DNA from 2 places in the Streptomyces sp. NPDC050085 genome. Region 1 is predicted to be linked to the other one. Evidence: riboswitches for the same ligand, from Rfam matches in the RefSeq annotation. Region 1 holds a riboswitch; the other holds the start of a gene.
The links. Region 1 has a riboswitch for ZMP and ZTP ahead of ACIBUY_RS19210 (glycine hydroxymethyltransferase). Riboswitches for the same ligand answer to the same signal wherever they lie in the genome.

Region 1 (8,093 bases):
GGCCTCGACGGCTCCTTCGCCGGATACGACGCTGGGCGCGACTGCGCCGGCGCGTGCTCACCGCTGCCCTGTGCGGCGTGGCGACGGTCGCCGTGCTCACGCCTCCGGTGCGGGCCGCGGTCGCGGACTGGTTCGGCTTCGGCGGCGTCGAAGTGCGCTACGACCCTTCGGCGACGCCGTCGACCGGTGCCCAGATCCCTGGCTGCAGCCCCTCCCTCTCCATGGAGCAGGCTGTGCGCCGGGCAGGGTTTCGGCCGATGATCCCGACCGAGCTGGGGTCGCCCGACGGAATCTCTGTCACCGGCGAGCCGGGCCATCGTGCTCTGCTCACCCTGTGCTGGCGCGAGACGGGTCGGACGATACGGCTCGACGAGTATCCGGCCACGCTGGACATCGGCTTCGCCAAGACGATCCCGGTTCCGCCCCGTTGGGTGACGGTGCGTGGCGACACCGGACTGTGGTTCACCGGCGAGCACCGACTGACCTTCTGGATGTTCGACCCACAGGGCGACCAGTGGAAGCGGACGGAGCGGACGGCTGGACCGACTCTGCTGTGGACGTCCGAGGGCCGGCTCACGTTGCGCCTGGAAGGGATCGCGTCCCAGGACGAGGCGCTGAAGGTCGCCAGATCGGTTCGCGAACCGCGCTAGAGCCTGTCCTGGCGTCGAAAGACGTGCCGCCGGATTGGGAACCCGGACCGCTCGAGCGGTGTACCAGAAGTGAAACCAGCGCGGAGGGGCCGCGCCGGAGATCGGCTGGGGGTTCGGATGCGTACGGTACGGAGATGGGCGGCGCTGGCCGCAGCGCTGACAGCCGCACTGGCCATGATCCTTCTGAGTGGGACGCAAGCTGTGGCCGGCGGACCGACGAGCGTCCTCGTCGTGTCGCCGGAGAGCTTGCAGAGCAAGTCGCTCTACTTCAGTGACAAGGCGTACGACCAACTGAGCGCCCTGCTCGGCGAGTCAGACATGGGACAGGAGACCGTGCCTCCCGGACTCGGCGTCGCTGCGGGACGGCAGCTCAATGTGACGTGGATGATCCATGACGTGCAGCCATGGCGCGTGGACCGGGTCTACCCGGACACTCCGCGCAGCATGGACGTCTGGATCCACACGTCCACGAGCGTCCCGAAGTCGTACAACGGTTACTGGCACAAGGCCCAGAAGCCGGCTGAACTGCGGGCGCTGTTGCGCAAGTTGGGCGTGATGGGCAAGCGGGTGCCAGGAGGCGTCTCACCCATCTTTCCCACCCCGGAGACATCCGCGGCTCCGGCCGTGGCGGATCCGGGCACCGATGCCACCGCGCCGGCCGCGACCGCGTCGACATCGCAGGGCGGGGGAACCGACTGGTGGTGGGCGCTGCCCGGTCTGGCCGCCGGGGCAGCGGCAGCCCTGCTGCTGCGGCCGCTGCTCATACGTCTGCCGGAGACGTTCGCTCCGGCGCGCGGGCGCAGGGAGCCAGGGCCTCGGCAGGAGCTGCGGGACATGTGACCGCCGCGAGGAGCAGGGCCTTGGGCTCATCGACGCCGCCGCCTCCTGCTGGGAGATCCCGTTCGGAGGCGGCGGTCAGCACTCAGGTGAGGTCGACGGCGGGGTAGAGCGGGAAGCCGGCGAGAAGGTCGGCGGCCCGCTGCGACACCTCGTCGGAGACCTTGGTCTCCAGGACGTGCTGGGCCTTGGAGGGGGCGCCCTTGCTGGTGGTGCCGGGCTCGGCCGCCGTGAGGACACGGTCGATGAGTGCGGCGATCTCGTCCATCTCGGCCGCGCCCAGGCCGCGGGTGGTGAGCGCGGGAGTGCCGATGCGGATGCCGGAGGTGTACCAGGCGCCGTTCGGATCGGCGGGGATCGCGTTGCGGTTGGTGACGATGCCGGAATCAAGGAGCGCGGACTCGGCCTGACGGCCGGTCAGACCGTAGGAGGTGGCGACATCGATCAGATTGAGGTGGTTGTCCGTACCACCGGTGACCAGGGTGGCGCCGCGTCGGGTGAGCCCTTCGGCGAGGGCGCGGGCATTGTCGACGACGGCCTGGGCGTAGTCGCGGAAGTCGGGGCGGCGGGCCTCCGCGAGGGCCACGGCCTTGGCTGCCATGACGTGCGGCAGCGGGCCGCCCAGCACCATCGGACAGCCGCGGTCGACCTGGTCGGCGAGCGAGTCGTCGCACAGGACCATGCCGCCGCGCGGGCCGCGCAGCGACTTGTGGGTGGTCGTGGTGACGATCTGGGCGTGCGGCACCGGGTCGAAGTCGCCGGTGAGGACCTTGCCGGCGACGAGGCCGGCGAAGTGCGCCATGTCGACCATCAGCGTCGCCCCGACCTCGTCGGCGATCTCCCGCATGATGCGGAAGTTCACCAGGCGCGGGTACGCGGAGTATCCGGCGACGATGATCAGCGGCTTGAACTCGCGGGCCGTCGCGCGCAGCGCTTCATAGTCCAGGAGTCCGGTGGCCGGGTCGGTGCCATAGCTGCGCTGGTCGAACATCTTGCCGGAGATGTTGGGCCGGAACCCGTGGGTGAGGTGGCCGCCGGCGTCCAGGGACATGCCGAGCATGCGCTGGTTGCCGAAGGCCTGGCGCAGTTCGGCCCAGTCGGCGTCGCCGAGGTCGTTCACGTTGCGCACGCCGGCCCGCTGCAGGGCGGGGGCCTCGACGCGGTCGGCGAGGACGGCCCAGAAGGCGACGAGGTTGGCGTCGATGCCGGAGTGCGGCTGGACGTACGCGTGCTGGGCCCCGAAGAGTTCGCGCGCGTGCTCGGCGGCCAGGGACTCGACGGTGTCGACGTTGCGGCAGCCCGCGTAGAAGCGACGGCCGACGGTGCCTTCGGCGTACTTGTCGCTGAACCAGTTGCCCATCGCCAGCAGGGTGGCCGGAGAGGCGTAGTTCTCGCTGGCGATCAGCTTGAGCATCTCGCGCTGGTCGGCGATCTCCTGGCCGATGGCGTCGGCGACCCGGGGTTCCACACTCCGGATCACGTCGAGGGCGCTGCGGAAGGCGACGGACTCAGTGGACAGACCGGTGGACGCAGAGGAGGAAGAATGAGTGGGCTCTGGCATGAAGGACCTCCGGGACGGGTTCTCCCCTGCCCGCGTGATGTCGGGCTCGAGGGGCAGTGCACGGTTCGGCCCAGGCGCACGGCACACAGTTCACGGGCCGCTCCCCGATGGTCGGTCCCATCCCAGCGCGCCAGTCACGGCCCTGGCATCACACTACCGGGCGCGCCGGTGCGCGAGGTTTCCACGTCCAGGATGCGAGCGACGATAGGAAAGGGCCACAAACCCGTCTCGCGCCGTAAGAGCCGCAAGGCCCTCAGAGCCGTAAGAACGGAGATCCCGTGACTTCTGTGACTCCTCCCCCCACCGCCGGGGACCCTGGTGCCGCTACGGAGAGGTTGATTGCCGCCTCCGACGAGCACAGCGCGCACAACTACCACCCACTGCCCGTCGTCGTCGCCACGGCGGAGGGCGCATGGATGACGGACGTCGAGGGACGCCGCTATCTGGACATGCTCGCCGGATACTCCGCGCTCAACTTCGGGCACGGGAACCGGCGGCTGATCGAGGCGGCCAAGGCCCAGTTGGAGCGGGTCACGCTGACCTCCCGGGCGTTCCATCACGACAGGTTCGCCGAATTCTGCACTCAGCTCGCCGAGTTGTGCGGCATGGAGATGGTGCTGCCGATGAACACGGGCGCGGAGGCGGTCGAGACCGCTGTGAAGACCGCCCGGAAGTGGGGGTACCGCGTCAAGGGGGTGCCCGACGGCCGGGCCCGGATCGTGGTCGCGAGCGACAACTTCCACGGCCGTACGACGACGATCGTCAGCTTCTCCACGGATCCGGAGGCCCGGGCGGACTTCGGGCCCTACACGCCGGGGTTCGACATCGTCCCGTACGGGGACCTGGCGGCGCTGCGGGATGCGGTCACGGAGGACACGGTCGCGGTCCTGCTGGAGCCGATCCAGGGCGAGGCGGGGGTGCTCGTGCCGCCTGCCGGATACCTCGCTGGGGTCAGGCAGTTGACGCGCGAGCGCAGCGTGCTGTTCATCGCGGACGAGATCCAGTCGGGGCTCGGGCGGACGGGGCGGACGTTCGCCTGCGAGCACGAGGGTGTGGTGCCCGACATGTATGTGCTGGGCAAGGCGCTCGGCGGCGGTGTCGTGCCCGTGTCGGCGGTGGTGTCGAGCACGGCGGTGCTGGGGGTGTTCCGGCCGGGCGAGCACGGATCGACGTTCGGCGGCAATCCGCTCGCGTGTGCTGTCGCCCTCGAGGTGATTGCGATGCTGCGCGGCGGGGAGTTCCAGCAGCGGGCCGCGGAGCTGGGCGAGCATCTGCACACCGAACTGGGGCTGTTGACCGGCACGGGCAAGGTGAGCGAGGTCCGGGGCCGTGGCCTGTGGGCCGGAGTCGACATCGATCCGGCGTACGGGACGGGCCGCGAGATCTCGGAGAAGTTGATGGACCGCGGGGTGCTCGTGAAGGACACCCATGGCTCCACGATCCGGATCGCTCCGCCGCTGGTGATCAGTAAGGAGGATCTCGACTGGGGGCTCGACCAGCTCCGTGCGGTACTCGGCGTATGAACGGCGGCGCCCGGAGACTCCGGACAGTTCTGGAGTCGCCGAGAGTTCCTTGACACCTGAAGAGTGATGACGCCCAGCGGGGCGAGGCGCGTGGTCGGGTCCGGGGTCGGCGGCCCGGGCTCGACCACCGGTCGGCCTCTAGAGGATGACGTGGGGCAGAAAGCGGGCGTACTCGTCCGTGACCGGGCCGGAGGACTCGCGGATGCCGAGACCCGCCGCTTCGTTCTCCACGACCCAGGCGCCGAGCACCACGCGATTGCCGTCGAAGTCGGGCAGTGGACTCAACTCCTGGTAGCAGTAAGCCTCTTCAAGAGAGCCGGCTACGGCCTGTGGGCTGTCCGGCGGGTGAAGGGTGACGCCCGCGCCTTCGCGGCCGAGGAGGGGCTTGGCGACGTACCCGGTGGTGTGGGCCAGTTCGCGGGGGCCGTCCAGATAGGCGGGAAGGAGGTTCGGATGGCCCGGGAAGAGTTCCCAGAGCACCGCCAGCAGGGCCTTGTTGGACAGGAGCATCTTCCAGGCGGGCTCGATCCACAGGGTGGTGCCGGTGCCGCCGCCGTTGTCGAGGGTGTCCAGGACCTGCGGAGCGAAGCGGTCAGTGGTCAGCCACTCCCAGGGATAGAGCTTGAAACAGCTGCGGATGAAGCGGAGCTTCTTGTCGACGAAGCGCCGCGACAGCGGGTCCCAGCCGATGTCCTCCATGGAGATGGCCGCTGTGTCCAGTCCCGCCTGCTCGGCCGTTTCACGCAGGTAGGCCACGGTCATCAGGTCCTCGCCGAGTTCGTCGGCGGCGGAGTGCGCGAAGTGCAGCGGGCTGCCGGGCGGGAGGAGTGGGGCCTGCTTCTTCCAGGCTTCGATCAGCCGCTCGTGGAGGGAGTTCCACTGGTCGGCTCCGGGGAAGCGCTCCTCCATCCAGAACCATTGGGGACTGGCGGCCTCGACGAGGGAGGTGGGGGTGTCGGCGTTGTACTCCAGGAGCTTTGCCGGGGCTCCGGTGCGGCCGTCGTAGTGCAGGTCGAACCGGCCGTACAGGGAGGGGAGTTCATCGCGCCGGTGCCAGGACTCGGACACCAGTGAGGCGAGGCGCGGCTCGGTGATGCCCAGGTCGGCGAGGCGGTCCTGGGTGACCAGATGCTCGGCCGCCGCCAGGCACATCCCGTGCAGTTCCTCGACGACCTCCTCCAGCGCCTCCACCTCGGGAAGGGAGAACTCGTAATAGGCGCTCTCGTCCCAGTAGGGGCGAAGGGAGTCGTCCGGGTAGCGGGTGAGCGGGTAGATCAACCCCTGTTCCTCGACGGTCTGCTGCCAGCCGTCGCGGGGCTGGATGGTGTGGCGCCGCATCGCTGGTTCAGCCACCTCCTGAGCCGGAGCCCGAGCAGCCGAAGCCACCCCGGTCGACTGCCTCGCTGCGACTGAAGGTGCCGGAGTCGGCATGGCTCCCGCTGACGTCGGCGTCGTAGTACCAGGCTCCGTCGACCCGACCGCTGCGGCCGGTGCCGCTCGCACTGCTGCCGGTGCCCGTGCCGGCCTTGCGGCCCTTGCCGCCCGTGGTGGGTCCCGACCCGCTCTTGCAGTACTGGTCGCCGACGATCTTGTACCCGGTGACCGCGTCGTAGCTGTCCCGGTCCACGCAGCGCCGATCCGGATCCGAGCCGCAGGAGGTCAGGGCCGTGGCGAGGACGCCCATGCCGCCGAGCACCACGGTGCTGGACCGAAGCCGCCTTCGTTTCTCCGCCATCGGTGCAACTCCCCCGTCTCTGCCTCGTGCATGTCGGCGGTCAGCGTAGAAGACCACGGGCCCCTCGCGCCCACCCCCTCCCGCTATAGGTCCGACTCCCCTTCCTCTACAGTCACTTTGTGCCCCTTGGAATGATTTGCGCGCTGGGATCCGCGGTCTGCTTCGGTACGGCCTCGGTGCTCCAGGCGATGGCGGCCCGGGCCGCGGAGCCCGGGACCGGGTCCGGAGTGGATGCGGCGCTGCTGATGCGGGCGTTGCGGCAGTGGCGTTATGTCGCGGGGCTCGGGCTCGACGGCCTGGGGTTCGTGCTGCAGGTCGTGGCTCTGCGGTCCCTTCCGATCTACGCCGTCGGGGCGGCGCTCGCTGCGAGCCTGGCCGTCACCGCGGTGGTCGCCGCGCGGCTGCTGCACGTGCGGTTGAGCGGTGCGGAGTGGGGCGCGGTGGGTGCCGTGTGCGCGGGGCTCGCGATGTTGGGGCTGGCTTCCGGGGCCGAGGGCGAGCGGGCCGGTTCGGACACGCTGCGGTTCGTGATGCTCGGGGTTGCACTCGCGGTGCTGGCGATCGGGGCCGCGGCGGGGCGGTTGCCGGGGCGGGGGCGGGCGTTGGCGTTGGGGCTCGGAGCGGGGTTCGGGTTCGGGGTCGTCGAGGTGAGCGTGCGGCTCATCGACGATGTGTCGCCGAGGGCGTTGCTGACGAATCCGGCGACGTATGCGCTCCTTGTGGGCGGGGGCGCGGCGTTCCTGTTGCTGACGTCGGCGTTGCAGCGCGGGTCTGTGACGGTGGCCACGGCGGGGATGGTCGTCGGGGAGACGGTGGGTCCCGCGCTGGTGGGCGTGGTGTGGCTCGGGGACCGAACGCGGTCGGGGCTCGAGTGGCTGGCGGTGTTGGGGTTCGCGGTGGCGGTGGCGGGGGCGTTGGCCCTGGCTCGGTTCGGGGAAGCGCCGACGGTGGAGGAAGGGAAGCCGACCCGGGCGGCGGAGTAGGGCACGGGGTGGACCTGTCGGGCGCCGTCACACTCCCCTGCCCCAACGCACCAACGCACCAACGCACCAACGCACCAACGCACCAACGCACCAACGCACCAGTGTCCTAGTTCCCTAGTGCCCCGCCCCAATCCCCCGACGCACCAGCGCCCCGCCCCAACGCGCCAATGCCCCAACGGCCCTAGGGCAGCACCCTGCACAGTGCGTCCAGGGTGCTGGACCAGGCATGGTCGGGTGGGGTCCCGTAGCCGACCACCAGAGCGTCGCGTGCGGTGGCGTCGGCGGCGGCGTCCTCGTGGCGGAAGCTGGAGAGGCCGGCTACGCCGAGGCGTTGCCAGGCGGCGGCGCGGACGACGGACTGCTCGGTGCCGGGCGGGAGTTGGAGGACCGCGTGCAGGCCGGCGGCGATGCCGGTGGCGTGGACGGAGGGGGCGTGTTCGGCCAGGGCTGCGACGAGTTGGTCGCGGCGGCGTCGATAGCGCAGGCGGGCGCTGCGCAGATGGCGGTCGTAGGCGCCCGAGTTCAGGAACTCGGCGAGGGTCAGCTGGTCGAGGACGCCGCAGGACCAGTCGATGGTGCCCTTGACCTCGATGACCTCTCGGGTGAGCGCTGCGGGCAGGACCATCCAGCCCAGACGCAGGCCGGGGGCGAGTGACTTGCTCGCTGTGCCCAGGTACGCGACGCGGTCGGGGTCGAGTCCCTGGAGGGCGCCCACGGGTTGGCGGTCGTAGCGGAATTCACCGTCGTAGTCGTCCTCGATGATCAGTCCGCCCGTACGTCGTGCCCAGTCGACGGTGGTGGCCC
Region 2 (8,093 bases), on a different contig from region 1:
CCCTGACGATCGAGCGTGTTCTCAGTCATGGGGAGGGGCTTGACGGGCGTGGATTCCTGGCAGAACGCGCCAGTTCCTGGAAGGACCCGCTGAGCCTCCCGCCCACGGTGGCGATCATTGCCATGTACCTGATAGGCAGAGGTTCATGACGTTACGTCACCTGAGGACGGGAACCGGCCGGGCCGCGGCGGGCGCGATCGCGCTGGTGCTGCTGCTCGGCGCATGCGGCGACAGCGACTCGGACGGCTCCGGCGGCGGGAAGGACACCCGGATCACCGTCGCGGCCCTGCCGCTGACGGACTCCGCAGCGCTCTACATCGCCCGGGACCGGGGCCTGTTCAAGAAGGAGGGCCTGGATGTCCGCATCCAGCCCGTGCAGCAGAGCATCCAGGCGCTGCCCGCCCTGTCCAAGGGCCAGGTGGACGTGATCGCGAGCGCCAACTACGTGACCTTCCTGCAGGCGTACGAGAAGGGCACGCTCGACGTACGGATCCTCGCGGAGGGCGTACGGATGGCGCCGCACATGATGGACGTCCTGGTCCCGAAGGACTCCCCGATCAAGACCGCGGCCGGCCTCCAGGGCAAGAAGGTCGCCGTCAACATCCTCAACAACATCCAGACACTGACGCTGAACGCGATCCTCGACCAGCAGGGTGCCGGGCGACCCGCCTACCGACAGATCGCGTTCCCGCAGATGGGGCCCGCCCTGGAGAAGGGGCAGGTCGACGCCGTGCACGCGGTCGAGCCCTTCGACGGCGCGATCCAGCACGACCTCGGGGCGAGGGTCCTCGTCGACGGCGGCGCGGCACCCGTCCAGTCGCTGCCCATCAGCGGATACGTCACCACCGCCCGGTACGCGAAGCAACACCCGGACGCCGCCGCCAAGTTCCGGCGCGCGATCGAGGCCGCGTCCGCCGTCGCGGCCCAGGACCCGTCGGCCGTCCGCGCGGAGCTGCCGAAGTACACCAAGGTCACGGCGGCGCAGGCCACGTCGCTCGGGCTGCCCGCCTACCCCGCGTCGGCCGACGCGACCCAACTGCGCCGACTCGTCGAACTCATGCGAAAACAGGGGCTGTTGAAGAAGGACGTCGACCCGTCGGCCCTGCTCGTCAAGTGAGTCGGGGGAATCGAGCGAGTCGCGCGAACAGAGGGACTCCCGTACGTCGCGTGAGCGGGCGGCGCAGTCGCCGGGACGTCGCGCTCGGCGTCGTCGGTGTGCTGCTGGCCTTCGGCGCGTGCGAGGCCGTGTCGCGGGCGGGGCTGGTGCGGCGCAGCTATCTGCCGCCCGCGTCCGACGTCCTCGCCCGCGCCGTGGAGCTGAGCGGGGACGCCGCGTTCCGCGACGGGGTGGGGGCCACCCTGCGCGCCTGGGCGCTGGGGCTCGGGCTCGCGTGCGTGATCGCCGTGCCGGTCGGCCTGGTGCTCGGGAGCGTGCCGGTGGTGGACGCGGCGACGCGTGCGATCGTGGAGTTCCTGCGGCCGTTGCCGTCGGTCGCGTTGATCCCGCTGGTCTCGCTGCTCCTCGGGTCCGGCACCGAGACCGAGGTCGCGCTGATCACGTACGCCTCGGTGTGGCCGATCCTGTTCAACACGGTGTACGGCCTCGGGGAGAGCGAGGCGCTGGCCAAGGACACGCTGCGCGCGTTCGGCTTCGGGCGGATCGCGGTGCTGGTGCGCGTCGAACTCGTCGGCGCGGCGCCGTTCATCGCCGCGGGCGTACGCATCTCAGCGGCCGTCGCGCTCGTCCTGGCCGTGGCGACGGAGCTGCTGTCCGGGTTCGGCGAGGGCCTCGGCATCTTCATCGCCCAGGCCCAACTGGCCACGGACGGAACGCGGGACGTGCTGGCGGGCGTGGTGTGGGCCGGGGCTCTGGGTCTGCTCGTCAACGGCGTACTGGTGTGGGCGCAGCGGCGGTTGTTCCCGTGGACGCCCGACCGCCAGGCGGTGGGCTCGTGAAGCGTCCACCGGCGCCCGGGTCCCTCCTGCGCTGGCCCGTGCTCGTACTGGCCGTCGGCGCCTGGGAGTTGGCGGCCCGCTCGCACGGCAGCGTTTTCTTCCCGCCGCCGTCGCGGATCGTGCGCCAGGCCCACGCCCTGTGGTTCTCCGGACCGGCCGGCCGGCTGTTCCTCACCGACGCGGCGCTCGACACCATCGGCCCGAGTCTCGGCCGGATGGCCGCCGGCTTCGTGCTCGCCGCCCTCCTCGGGATCGCGCTGGGGGTGGCACTCGGCCGCTCCCCGCGGGTGTACGCCCTGTGCGATCCGGTGCTGCAGTTCGCGCGCGCCGTGCCGCCGCCCGCCCTGGTCCCGGTCTTCGTCGTGGTCCTGGACTTCGGTACGCCGATGCAGGTCACGTCGATCGTGTTCAGTGCGGTGTGGCCGGTGCTCCTCAACACCGCGGAGGGCGCGCGGGCCACCGATCCGCTGCGCCTGGAGGTCGCCGCCGTGCTGCGGCTCACCGGGGCCGAGCGCCTCTGGTACGTGATCGTGCCGTCCGCGCTCCCCCGCATCTTCGCCGGACTGCGGCTCAGCCTGTCGCTCGCGCTGATCCTGATGGTGTTCTCGGAGCTGCTGCCGGGCACGGAGAACGGGATCGGCTTCACGCTCACCGACGCCCAGTCCCGGTCGGACCTGCTCACCGTGTGGGCGGCGCTGACGCTCCTCGGCGTCCTCGGCTTCGTACTCAACACGTGCCTGCTGGCGCTGGAGAAGCGGCTGCTCGGCACACGGAGGACGGCATGACGACAACGACGGTCCTGGAAGCGGTCGTCCGGCTGCTGCGCGCCACCGGCATGACCACCGTCTTCGGCAATCCGGGCTCCACGGAACTGCGCATGTTCCGCGACTGGCCCGACGACTTCACCTACGTCCTCGGGCTCCAGGAGTCCACGGCGGTCGCGATGGCCGCGGGGCACGCGCTCGGCACGGGGCGCGCCGCGTTCGTCAGCCTGCACTCGGCGGGCGGGGTCGGACACGCGCTCGGTGCCGTCTTCAACGCGTACCGCGACCGGGTGCCGCTGGTCATCGTCGCCGGTCAGCAGGCACGCTCCCTGATCCAGCTGCGGCCCTTCCTCGGCGCCGACGAACCGGACCGGTTCCCGCGCCCGTACGTGAAGTTCGCGCGGCAGCCGGAGCGGGCCGCCGATGTGCCCGCCGTCCTCGCCGAGGCGCACCGCATCGCGATGACCCATCCGCGCGGCCCGGCGTTCGTGTCCGTTCCCGAGGACGACTGGGACCACGCGGCGCAGCCGGTCGAACCCCGCGCGGTGCACGGCGGGTTCACCGCGGAGCCCGCCGCGCTGGCCGCGCTCGCCGCCAGGCTCGACGCCTGCGCGCGGCCCGCACTCGTCGTCGGCCAGGGCGTCGAGGACGAGGCCGCGCTGCCCGAGGCCCTCGCGCTGGCCGAGCGGATCCGTGCGGGGGTGTGGATCAGCCCGCTGTCGGGCCGCTCGGGCTTTCCCGAGTCGCACCCGCTCTTCCAGGGCTTCCTGCCGCCGGTACCGGGGCAGTTGGCCGAGCGCCTGGAGCCGTACGACGTGGTGGTCGCGCTCGGCACCCCCGTGTTCACCTACCACGTGGCCGACGACGGCCCGCTGCTCGCGCCCGGCACCGAGCTCTTCCACCTGGACTGCGACCCGGCGCAGGCGGCGTGGCTGCCCACGGGCACGAGCCTGGTCACCACGCTGCGCCCCGCGCTGGCCCAACTGGCCGCGCTGGTGGGCCCGTCGGACCGCGAACCACCACCGCCGCGCGGCACGCCCGCGCCCGTCGCCCCCGCCGACCGGCTGACTCCGGAGCTCGTCCTCGACCAGCTCCACCGGCGGCTCCCCCACGACCGGGTGCTCGTCGAGGAGGCCCCCAGCCATCGCGCGGCGCTGCACGCGCGCGTGCCGATCGATCTGCCGGGCGGCTTCCTCACCGCGGGCAGCGGCGCGCTCGGCTGGGGCCTGCCGCTGGCCGTCGGGCGCGCGCTCGCCGACCGGCGGCGCGTGGTCTGCGTCCTGGGCGACGGCTCGGCGCTGTACTCGGTGCAGGCCCTGTGGACGGCGGCCCGGCACCGCGCACCGGTCACGTTCGTGATCCTCGACAACGGCGGCTACGGGGCGGTGCGTGCGCTCGGTCGCCGCATCGGCATCCCGTCGGTGCCGGGCACGGACATCGGCGGCATCGACTTCGCGCACCTCGCCGCGTCGTTCGGCTGCGCGGCCGACTTCGCGGACCGCCCGCAGGACCTCGGCAAGGCCCTGGACCGCGCGGTGACGTCGCTCGGCGACGACGACGGCCCGCACCTGCTGCACCTGCGCGTCACCGGGACCGAGGGCGTGCTCTACGAACCCTGGGCGGGGTGACGTCACGGCATGCTCCGACTCGACTCCGTCAGCCAGTCCTACGGCGAGCGCCGCGTCCTGCACGACGTGTCCCTGACCGTCCCGGACGGTCAACTCCTGTGCGTCGTCGGCCCGTCGGGCTGCGGAAAGTCGACCCTGCTGCGGACCGTCGCCGGACTGCTGCCGGTGCGCGCGGGCACCGTCACCGTCGACGGCACCGTGGTCACGGGCGTCCCCGACCGGCTCGCCGTCGTCTTCCAGGACTACGGCCGCTCGCTGCTGCCGTGGCTCACGGTCCGCGACAACGTGGCGCTGCCGCTGCGCCGCCAGGGCCTGCGCCGGGCCGAGCGGCACGCCGCGGCCGAACGCATCCTGGAGCGCGTCGGACTGCGCACCTCGACGCGCAGCCACCCCTGGCAGCTGTCCGGGGGCATGCAGCAGCGGGTCGCGATCGCCCGCGCCCTGGTCGTGCGGCCCTCGCTGCTGCTCATGGACGAACCCTTCGGCTCGCTGGACGCGCAGACCCGCGAGGACCTGGAGGACCTGCTCCTGGAGGTGCACCGCACCGACGGCACGACGATCGTGTTCGTCACGCACGACATCGACGAGAGCGTCTACGTCGGCGACCGCGTCGTCGTCCTCTCCCCCGGCCCCGACTCCCGCGTCGTCCGCGACCTGGCGGTCGAACTCCCCGTGAAACGCGACCAGATCGCGACGCGCGGCCTGCCGGAGTTCGTCCGCCTGCGGGCCGAGGTCGGCCGGGCGGTACGCACCCCGGACCGGCCCTGACGCCTCACGACAGATCGGACCGCCCCCACCAGGAGGGCTTCACCGGCACACCGTCGTCGTACCGCGCGACGGGCTCCGACGGAACGGTGTCCTCCGGTTCCGGCTGCGGCTGCGGCTGCGGCTGCGGCTCCGACTGCTGCTCCGGTACGGGCGCGGGCGCAGGCGCCGCGGAGTCCTCGACGAGCTCGGCCAGCGTGAACCGCGTGGTGAAGGACTGCCACGCGCCGTCGACCACGAGCAGGAACCCGTCGCCGTGCCGGTACAGGCGACGCCGTTTCGGACTGAGCGGGTGCGTCGGCCGGTACGCGGACGCCTGCCGCCGCAGCTCGGCGAGGGCGTCCTCGCGGGCACCCCGCACGTGGGCGAGCACCCGGCCCTCGATGTGCTTGCGGTCCCCCGACCCCACGGTCGTCTCGACGACCAGCCCCCAGTCCGCCATGCCCGCCCCTCCACGCCGTCGACCCACTGCTCCCGACCACCTTCGCATCCGGCTGGAACCCGCGGGGGGCCGCGGAGTTGATGGGCGGGCACTTCGCACGCCGGTTCCGCGGATAAGCTGGTCGGCGGGCCGTGACTGGCGCTGGGGTGGAGTACCACCGGGGAGCGGCCTGACATCGGTCGGATGCCGCGCGCCTGGGCGACTCGTTCGACCCCGGGAGTACCCCATGACCCACCCGTCCCCCACCGCCCGTCCCATGGACGGCACCGCGCTCGCCCGGCGCATCACCGAAACGGCCGCCGCCGACGCCGCGGAGCTGCAGCGGCGTACCGGAACCTCGCCGTGCCTGGCGACCGTGCTGGTCGGTGAGGACCCCGCGTCCGTGACGTACGTACGCATGAAGCAGCGGCGCTGCGAGAAGGCCGGGATCCGCTCGCGTCACGTGGCGCTGCCCGCCACGACGACGACCGAGGAGCTCGTGGCCACGATCACCGGGCTCTCGCAGGACCCGGACGTGCACGGCATCCTGCTCCAGCACCCCGTGGGCCCGGGCATCGACGAGCGGGCCGCGTTCGAGGCGATCGCCCCGGACAAGGACGTCGACGGGGTGACCATGCACTCCTTCGCTGCCATGGGGTTCGGCCTGCCCGGCTTCGTGTCCTGCACCCCCGGCGGCATCATGCGGCTGCTCGACGCGTACGACGTGGACCTCACCGGCAAGCACGCCGTGGTGGTCGGCCGCAGCGCCATCCTCGGCAAGCCCGCGGGCCTGCTGCTGCTCGGCCGCGACGCCACGGTGACGTACTGCCACTCGCGCACCGCCGATCTCTCCGCGCACGTCCGGGCGGCCGACGTGCTGATCGCCGCGGTCGGCAGGCCCCGCTTCATCCGGGGCGCCGACATCAAGCCGGGCGCCGTGGTGATCGACGCCGGCTACAACCCGGGCAACGTCGGCGACGTCGACTTCGACTCCGCCGTCGAGCGGGCGAGCCTGATCACGCCGGTGCCGGGCGGTGTCGGCCCGATGACGATCGCCGTACTGCTCGAGCAGACGGTACGGGCGGCACGGCAGCAGCTGGGGGTGTGAGCCCGCCGGAGCGAGGGACCGTGTATCGCGGGCGTATCGAAAACGGCATACGCCGTCGCAACAGCCCTCCGTCTCCAATGGGTTCATGAACCACGAGGTACCCCTGTCGCCACCGCCCCGCCGCACGCACGCGATCACGCTCTTCGGGCCGGCGCTCCTCGTCCTGGCGGGCGCCCTGTTCGTCGTACGGGGGCCGCTCATGATGGCCGCTCCGCAGTGCGTGCAGGGGCGGTGGCACGGCTGCTACGACACGTTCAACGGAGTCGTGCTCATGACCGTGGTCGCCGTGCCGCTGTCCGCGCTGCTGGTGTGGCTGCTGGCGCGGCGTCGGCGCGCCGCCGGTGTCCCGGACGCGACGCGGCGGTCGCTGGCCGAGGTCGGCATGGTCCACGGCACGGTGCCGTTCCTGTGGCTGACCCTGATGCCGGGATCGGCGCCCGGCACGGCCCCGCTCCGGGTGAGCCTGGTGCCGCTGCGGGACCTGGCCACGATGGGGACGCTCGGCATTCTCGGCAATCTGCTGGTCTTCGCGTCACTGGGCTTCTTCGCCCCGATGCGGTGGTCGGCACTGGCGTCCTTGCCGCGGATCGTGGCGCTCGCGGCGGGCTCCTCGATCCTGGTCGAGACCGCCCAGTCCGTCCTGCGTCTGGACCGGGTGTCGTCCGTGGACGACGTCCTGGTCAACACGGCGGGCGCCGTGCTGGCCGGTCTCGCGTCGCGCCGCTGGTGGCGCACGTCGTCGCCCACGTCGGCGACGTGTGCCGCTGCTTGACCTCCTCCCCCGGCGCCCACCGAGGCGCTCCTGCGGCTCGGCGGGAACTTCCGGAAGTCCGTGGGCAGAAGCAGTGGTTCGCACGTGACGCCGCTGATTCGCGCCATATTGTCGATCACGAAGACTCCGGGTGATGCTGTGGGCATCCATTCTGAGGAGGCGATGGTGCTCGGACGGGGCACAGGGTTGTTCGCGGGTGTCATGGCCGTGCTCTGCGTGGTGCTCATCGGCCCCAGCGCGCCCGGCGGCGCCCTCATCGGCAAACCGCTGCCGGCCGGCGCCGTCCAGGCCGTCGTCCCGAACCGGGTCATGACGTGGAACCTCTGCAACCCCTGCACGGACAGCGGGTTCAACCTCGGCCGGGCGGCGGACATCGCCACGTACGCGCCGCAGGTCATCGGCATGCAGGAAGCGTGCGTGCGGGACGTCGAGGAGATCCGGGGCTATCTGCGGAAGTTCTACGGCCTCGACTACCACGTCACGTACGGGTCGGTCCTGCAGAGCCTCGGCCGTTGCGGTGGCTGGCCCTGGAACCCGGGCGGTTTCGGACAGGCGATCCTGTCCGCTGCGCCGATGACCGACCGCGTCACCGCGGAGTATCCCGACGGCGGGTCGGAGGACCGCGGGTACATCGCCGTCACCACCGAGGTGGACGGCCGGCCCGTCCGGGTCTTCAACA

Region 2: linked by a shared signal. The riboswitch ahead of ACIBUY_RS27120 (bifunctional 5,10-methylenetetrahydrofolate dehydrogenase/5,10-methenyltetrahydrofolate cyclohydrolase) and the one ahead of ACIBUY_RS19210 (glycine hydroxymethyltransferase) in region 1 are both predicted to bind ZMP and ZTP.

The regions. Positions count from the first base shown of each region.
Region 1 is NZ_JBITJZ010000004.1:656,000-664,092, forward strand. It holds gene ACIBUY_RS19200 (hypothetical protein) at 1-650, shown strand, start outside; gene ACIBUY_RS19205 (hypothetical protein) at 882-1,490, shown strand; gene ACIBUY_RS19210 (glycine hydroxymethyltransferase) at 1,573-3,048, opposite strand; ZMP/ZTP riboswitch at 3,110-3,196, opposite strand; gene rocD (ornithine--oxo-acid transaminase) at 3,384-4,571, shown strand; gene ACIBUY_RS19220 (glutathionylspermidine synthase family protein) at 4,710-5,909, opposite strand; gene ACIBUY_RS19225 (hypothetical protein) at 5,917-6,306, opposite strand; gene ACIBUY_RS19230 (hypothetical protein) at 6,438-7,289, shown strand; gene ACIBUY_RS19235 (PLP-dependent aminotransferase family protein) at 7,471-8,093, opposite strand, start outside.
Region 2 is NZ_JBITJZ010000007.1:385,840-393,932, reverse strand. It holds gene ACIBUY_RS27150 (ABC transporter substrate-binding protein) at 146-1,117, shown strand; gene ACIBUY_RS27145 (ABC transporter permease) at 1,168-1,956, shown strand; gene ACIBUY_RS27140 (ABC transporter permease) at 1,953-2,741, shown strand; gene mdlC (benzoylformate decarboxylase) at 2,738-4,348, shown strand; gene ACIBUY_RS27130 (ABC transporter ATP-binding protein) at 4,358-5,116, shown strand; gene ACIBUY_RS27125 (hypothetical protein) at 5,121-5,555, opposite strand; ZMP/ZTP riboswitch at 5,677-5,762, shown strand; gene ACIBUY_RS27120 (bifunctional 5,10-methylenetetrahydrofolate dehydrogenase/5,10-methenyltetrahydrofolate cyclohydrolase) at 5,782-6,642, shown strand; gene ACIBUY_RS27115 (VanZ family protein) at 6,728-7,414, shown strand; gene ACIBUY_RS27110 (endonuclease/exonuclease/phosphatase family protein) at 7,577-8,093, shown strand, end outside.